One region of the Actinoplanes sp. NPDC049599 genome, then DNA from elsewhere that is predicted to be linked to it. Evidence: riboswitches for the same ligand, from Rfam matches in the RefSeq annotation. Region 1 holds a riboswitch; the other holds the start of a gene.
The links. Region 1 has a riboswitch for S-adenosylmethionine ahead of thrC (threonine synthase). Riboswitches for the same ligand answer to the same signal wherever they lie in the genome.
Positions count from the first base shown of each region.

Region 2: linked by a shared signal. The riboswitch ahead of ACIBQZ_RS03590 (aminotransferase class V-fold PLP-dependent enzyme) and the one ahead of thrC (threonine synthase) in region 1 are both predicted to bind S-adenosylmethionine.

Region 1 is NZ_JBITLX010000008.1:8,823-12,227, reverse strand. Features, by position in the region: gene ACIBQZ_RS16690 (ABC transporter permease subunit) at 1-710, opposite strand, end outside; gene ACIBQZ_RS16685 (ATP-binding cassette domain-containing protein) at 707-1,702, opposite strand; SAM riboswitch class I at 1,932-2,071, shown strand; gene thrC (threonine synthase) at 2,083-3,363, shown strand.
Region 2 is NZ_JBITLX010000002.1:71,552-74,956, reverse strand. Features, by position in the region: gene ACIBQZ_RS03590 (aminotransferase class V-fold PLP-dependent enzyme) at 666-1,919, opposite strand; SAM riboswitch class IV at 1,956-2,072, opposite strand; gene ACIBQZ_RS03585 (DMT family transporter) at 2,336-3,307, shown strand.

The DNA of each region.
Region 1 (3,405 bases):
GCGGTGTGCCGGCCCAGCGACGCCAGGCCGAAGCCGAGCGCGCCCGCCACCAGCACCAGCACCAGCCCGCGCAGCTCCATGAGCAGCATGGACTGCCAGGCGCCGGAGGTCATCCCGGCAAGCGTGCCGCGCAGGTGGGCGGTCAGCGCGAACACCCCGGTCCAGACCGCGGAGACCAGCACGGTGAACGCCGTCAGGCTCACCAGCAGGGCGCCGAGCTTGGTGCCCAGCACCTTCAGCCGCTGCGGGCGCCACAGCAGCAGGTTCATCATGCCGCCGCTGCTCCACTCGGCGCCCACATAGGTCGCGCCGATCACGAACGCCATCACCGCCAGCAGGGCCGCGAGTGCGATCACCAGATAGCCGAACTGCTCCCGGAAGGTGAACGTCGGCGGCATGTACCACGACGCCTGGAAGTCCTCCCGGGTCGGCTGATAGAGATCGTCGCAGCTGGGCGGGAAGTTCTGCGCCGCCGCGGTGCCCTGGGCCGCCTGGCAGTCCGCCTTCTCCTTCGCCGTCTGCCGCACGGCGAGCTCGTACTCCTGGGCGGCCTCGGCCTGGGCGGCGGCCAGCCGTTCCGGGGAGGCCTTGTGGTTGCTCAGGAACATGCCGGCCACGATGGCGGCCAGCACCAGCAGGGTGCCGAGCGCGAAGAACCGGGTGAACCGGCGCTTGGTGAGCCGCCGCGTCTCCGCCGTGTAGAGGCTCACTGTCCCCATCCTCCGGGGGCCGGCGCGGCCCCGGCCGTCGCGGACTCGTCCACCTGCCGGTGCGCGCCGTCCACCGGCGTGGTGCCGGTGAGCTCGAGGAAGACGCTCTCCAGATCGACCGTGACCGGCGCCAGCTCGGTGACGTAGACGCCGCGGGCGGCCAGCGCCCGGGTGATCGCGCCGGGCTGCGCGATGCCGCTGACCATGAGGTGGTCCGGCTCGACGACGACCCGGGCGCCGAGGTCGCGCAGCGTGGCCGCCGCGCTGGTCAGGTCGGTGACCGCTTCGATCCGGACCCGGACCGCGGAGCTCGCGTGCTGGGCCAGCACGTCGGCGACGCCACCCGCGGCCACCCGGCGGCCGGCCGAGATGATCGTGACGGAGTCGCAGATGAGCTGGATCTCGCCGAGGATGTGGCTGGACAGCACCACGGTCATCCCCGACTCGGCCAGGTTGCGCATCAGCGTGCGCATCTCCCGGATGCCGCCCGGGTCCAGGCCGTTCGCCGGCTCGTCCAGGATCAGCAGCCGCGGGTTCTTGAGCAGGGCGGAGGCGACCGCAAGCCGCTGCTTCATGCCCAGCGAGTAGGTCTTGACCCGGTCACCGGCCCGGTCGCGCAGGCCGACGAGTTCCAGCACCTCGTGCACCCGGGCCGGGTCCACGCCGCCCGCGTCGGCCAGCAGCGCGAGGGTGTCCCGGGCGGTGAAGTTGCCGAAGAACTGCGGGCTCTCCACGATGGCGCCGACCGAGCCGGCCACCTCGGGCAGGTGCGCCGGCACCTCGCGGCCGAGCAGCGCCATCCGGCCGCCGTTGGGCCGGATCAGCCCGAGCAGCGTACGCAGCGTGGTGGTCTTGCCGGATCCGTTGGGTCCGAGGAAGCCGTGCACCTGACCGGCCTCGACGACCATGTCGAAGCCGTCGAGGGCCCGCCGGACCCCCTTGCGGCTGCGGTAGGTCTTCTGCAGCCCCTGTATCTCCAGGACGGCACTCACGCCGAACCTCCCGAGCCTGGTGGGAATGACCTGGGTCACCCTATGCACAGGTCGCCACTCGCCCGGGGTCACCGGGCCGTGACTCCGCCCGGGAGCTCGGGGGCGGGGTGACGGCTGCTCGGCGGGGGTGTGTGCTGGAGAAGCCGCGCGAGAGCTGAAGCTCACACCTCGGGAAGCTTGGCGGCGCTTTTGACCCTGACCCCGTAAGGTGTTGGAAACATAACTGAATACCTCATCCAGAGGGGCTGAGGGAACGGCCCGATGACGCCCCGGCAACCACCGCACCGGCTTCGATGACGAGGCTCAGCGCGCGGCAGGTGCTAATTCCGTCCCCACGTGCGTCCTGCGACGCCCGGGGAAAGATGAGAAGGAGCCTCATTGTGACGTCCACCGTCGACGCCCCCCGTCAGTCCACCAGCCCCGCCCGGGCCCTTGTCTGCCGTGGTTGTGGCGCCGAGTTCCCGCTGGCCGCGCAGCATGCCTGTTATGAGTGTTTTGGCCCCCTTGAGGTCGCCTATGACGCCGCCGCGCTTGCTGCCGTCACCCGGGAGCAGATCGAGGCCGGGCCGCAGAACATCTGGCGGTACGCGGCGTTGCTGCCCACCGGGCAGGATCCGGCCACCCGGGTCACCCTCGACCCCGGCCTGACCCCGCTGGTCAGCGCCGCCGCCCTGGCCACCGAGGTCGGGCTGCGGGCGCCGCTGTGGGTCAAGGACGACTCCGCCAACCCCACGCACTCGTTCAAGGACCGGGTCGTCTCCGTCGCGCTCACCGCCGCCCGGGAGCTGGGCTTCACGCGGTTCGCCTGCGCCTCGACCGGCAACCTGGCCAACTCGGTTGCCGCGCATGCCGCCCGGGCCGGGGTGCCGTCGATCGTGTTCATCCCGGGCGACCTCGAGCAGGGCAAGGTCATCACCACCGCGGTGTACGGCGGTGAGCTGGTCGCCATCGACGGCTCCTACGACGACGTGAACCGGCTCTGTGGCGAGCTGGTCGAGACCGACGAGTTCGAGGACACCGCGTTTGTCAACGTGAACGTGCGGCCGTTCTACGCCGAGGGTTCGAAGACTCTGGGTTACGAGGTGGCCGAGCAGCTCGGCTGGCGCATCCCGGCTCAGGTGGTCGTGCCGATGGCCAGCGGCGAGCTGCTCACCAAGATTGACAAGGCGTTCACCGAGCTGGTGGAGATCGGCCTGGTCGAGGCGCCCGAGGGCGGCTGGACCGTGTTCGGCGCGCAGTCCGCCGGGTGCAACCCCATCGCCACCGCGCTGCACAACGGCACCGACCAGATCATTCCGGTCAAGCCGACCGGCATCGCCAAGTCGCTGAACATCGGTGACCCGGCCGCCGGGTCGTACGCCATCGAGGCCGTGACCCGCACCGGAGGCTGGATGGACTACGCCGACGACGACGAGATCCGCGACGCCATCCAGTTGCTCGCCCGCACCACCGGGGTCTTCGCCGAGACCGCCGGCGGCGTCACCGTGGCCGTGCTCAAGAAGCTCGTGGCGAGCGGCAAGCTCGACCCGGACAAGGAGACGGTGGTCTTCAACACCGGTGAGGGGCTCAAGACCCTCGACGCCGTCGCCGGGCAGGTCGGGCCCACCCACCGGATCAAGCCGTCGCTGCGCGGGGCCCGCGACGCCGGCCTTCTCGGGTGACGCACAGTAGTCGACACTCTGCCTAACGTTGAGATTCCTTCG
Region 2 (3,405 bases), on a different contig from region 1:
ACCTGGTGCGCCACCCCGTCGTCCATGCCGACCGGGTTGGGCGGCCCAGGTTCGCTGAGAACACGGACCGGGCGGAAGCGTCAGCCCGGCGCGGTGGAGGGCCGGCCGGGCGGTAACTCTGCGCCCCCGACGCACTGAACACCGATCAAGGGGAAATGTCGTCCCGGGGTGCTGGACGACCGTCCGGGCGGAAGTGTCGCCGTCCGGCGCGCTGGACATGGATGGGCCGGCGGACGCGTCGTGGCCCTGCCGGCGGAACGCGAGCAGGGCCGAATCACTCCGGCCCTGCATGCTGAAACCCGGGCCGGGCAGCACCTCCGCAGTGAGGCGGGCCGATCACCGGTCAGGCGGAAGCACCGCAGTGAGGCGGGCCGATCACCGGTCAGACGGAAGCACCGCAGTGAGGCGGGTCAATCCCCGGTCAGGCAGAAGCACCGCAGTGAGACGCGCCGATCACCGGTCTGGCCAGAAGTGTCGCATTGAGACGCGCCGAGAACCGGGCTGGACAGAAGCGTCGCAGTGAGACGCGCCGAGAACCGGGCTGGACAGAAGTATCGCATTGAGACGCGCCGATCACCGGCCGGGCAGGAGCGCCATGGCCGCTGAACACGGCCGGCCATTAGCCCACGGCCCACCCCCACCCGGCGAGATACCCCCGGTATCCGTCACCCGGCTCGGGAGGTCAACCGGCGCAGGGCTTCCACCAGCCGGTCCACCTCGTTCCCCGTAGTCCCCAGCCCGAAGCTGGCCCGCAGCAGTCCCGGCACCGCCCCCGTCCCGCACCCGCCCGTCCGCGCCGACCCGGTCAGCCGTCTGGTCAGTGGATGGGCGCAGAACTGCCCCGCCCGGACCCCGATTCCGTGTTCCCGCCCCAGCCGCTCCGCGATCACGGCCGGGTCTTGGGTGGGCAGGGCCAGCGACACGATGCCGACCCGTGGCTGCCGGTCGCCGAACACGCTGACCGGCACCACTGCGGGCACCCCCGCCAGCCCTTCACGCAAGCGGGCCAGCAGGTCCTGTTCGTGGGAATGCAGCGCCCCCCGATCGGCGCCCTTCAAGGCCGCGCATACCGCCCCCAGCGCAACCGCGCCGAGCAGATTCGGCGTGCCTGCCTCGTGCCGGGCGGCGCCTTGGGCCCACCTCACATCCTCGGCGGCCGTGCCGACCTCGACGCTTGCCCCGCCCCCGCTCAGGTACGGCTCCGCGGCATCCAGCCAGTCAGCCCGACCCGCCAGCACACCCGCGCCGAACGGGGCGTACAGCTTGTGTCCCGACAGGGCCACATAGTCCGCGCCGAGGTCGTCCAGATCCACCGGACAGTGCGGCGCCAGCTGGGCCGCGTCCACCACCACCCGGGCGCCGTACGCGTGGGCCTCGTCGGCCAGGGCGCGGACCGGCCAGATCTCGCCTGTCACGTTGCTTGCGCCGGTGATCGCCAGCAGGGCAGGGCCGTGCAGTGAGCGCAGCGCCTGCCGGAGAGCCGCGACGGCGGCTTCCGGGGTGGCCGGGGTGGGCAGGCGCAGCGGGCGGCGCCAGGGCAGCAGGTTCGCGTGGTGCTCGCCGTCGAAGACGATCGTGGTGATTCCCTCGGGCAGGGAGCGGGCCAGCAGGTTGAGCGCGTCGGTGGTGTTGCGGGTGAAGATGACCGTGTCGCCCGGGCGGGTGCCCACGAAGTCGCCGACCAGGTCGCGGGCGCGTTCGTATTCCAGTGTGGACGTCTGGGAGCGGATGCCGGTGCCGCGGTGCACGCTGCCGTACCAGGGGAGCAGGTTCTGCGCGGCGTCGGCGGCGGCGCGCACGCAGGGGGCCGTCGCGGCGTAGTCGAGGTGGGCGAACGGGACCGTCGTGCCGTCGGGCAGGTCGACGGTCAGGTCGTCGCCGATCACGTCGAGGGCGGTGCGCTGCAGGGTCAGGGACATGGGATGCCTCCGCGAGGTCGGGGACCCCACCCCGGGGGCCCGCGCTTGCCCGCGTCGTGGTCGACGCCGGCCGGGTCCTCACCCGGAGCACCCCATCGCGAACACAAGGGTTGCCGGCCAGCAAGCCGGGGCTTCGCGCTGGCACTCATGACCTACCAGCACCGTAGCAGCCCGCCGGGTGCCAGGTCAGCAGGACTGTGACGGTCATGACAAGCGTGGCCTCACCCATCGGCTTTGTTGGATTGGATCGGGCGTTCGCGCGACGCCCTGGTGACCGACGCCCGGCGATGACCTTCACCGGGCGGGCTTCCGGGAGACCGCGTGGATGGTCACCGCACTCGGCCGAGCCGCGGAAGTTCAGCACGGACACGTACCAGGGCTCGGTGCCGGGCGCCTGCTGCGGCAGAGTGTCAGGGGTGGATACCGTGACCGCCCCTGACGCGCCCGGCCTGCGCGGCTGGCTGCCGAGCTATCTGCTGCTGGCCGCGATCTGGGGCACCAGCTTCCTGTTCATCAAGGTCGGCGTCCGTGAGCTGCATCCACTGTGGCTCACGTTCGCCCGGGTCGCCGCCGGCTGCGCCGTGTTGCTGGTGGTGCTCGCGGTGACCCGCGACCGGCTGCCGCGCGACGCGCGGCTGTGGGGCCATCTCGCGGTGGTGGGCGCGCTGGGCGTCTCGCTGCCCTTCACCCTCTTCGGGTACGGCGAGCAGCGCGTCTCCTCGGTGCTCGCGGGCATCTGGAACGCGGCCACACCCCTGGTCGCGCTGCCCCTGGCCGTGCTGGTGTTCCGCACCGAGGCGCTGACCCGGCGCCGGGTGGCCGGCATCGTGACCGGCTTCCTGGGCGTGCTGGTGGTGCTGGGCGTGTGGCGTGACCTCGGCGGCGCCCAGCTCACCGGCCAGCTCCTGTGCCTGGGCGCGGCGATGGGTTACGCGGTGGCCATCCCGTACCAGAAGAAGTTCATCGCCGGCCGGGCCGGCACCGGGGTGTCGATCGCGGCCGGCCAGCTGCTGATGGCCCTGGCCCAGCTGGCCGTGCTGGCGCCGCTGCTGGCCGGCGCCCCGCCGGCGCCGCAGCACCTGTCGCCGCAGGTGGCGGGGTGTGTGCTGGCGTTGGGCGCGCTCGGCACCGGGCTGGCGTTCGTGCTCAACCTGCGGGTGATCCGGGTGGCCGGCGCGAGCACCTCGGTGTCGGTGACCTACCTGATGCCGGTGGTGGCGACGGTGGTCGGGGTGCTGATCCTGGGCGAGCACCTGATCTGGAACCAGCCGGTGGGCGCGGTCGTGGTGCTGGCCGGCGTCGCGATTTCCCAGGGCCTGCTGTCCCGCCGCCGCCGGCCCGGCGACCCCGCGGTCCGGCAACCCGGGCCGGCGGGGATCGCCCGGTGACCCGCCGTCGCGGGGTCAGCTGACCTCGCGCAGCCTGCGGCGGGACGCTGCTGGTCACCGGTGCGGCCGGCGGGGTCGGGGGCCTGCTGCTGCGGCTC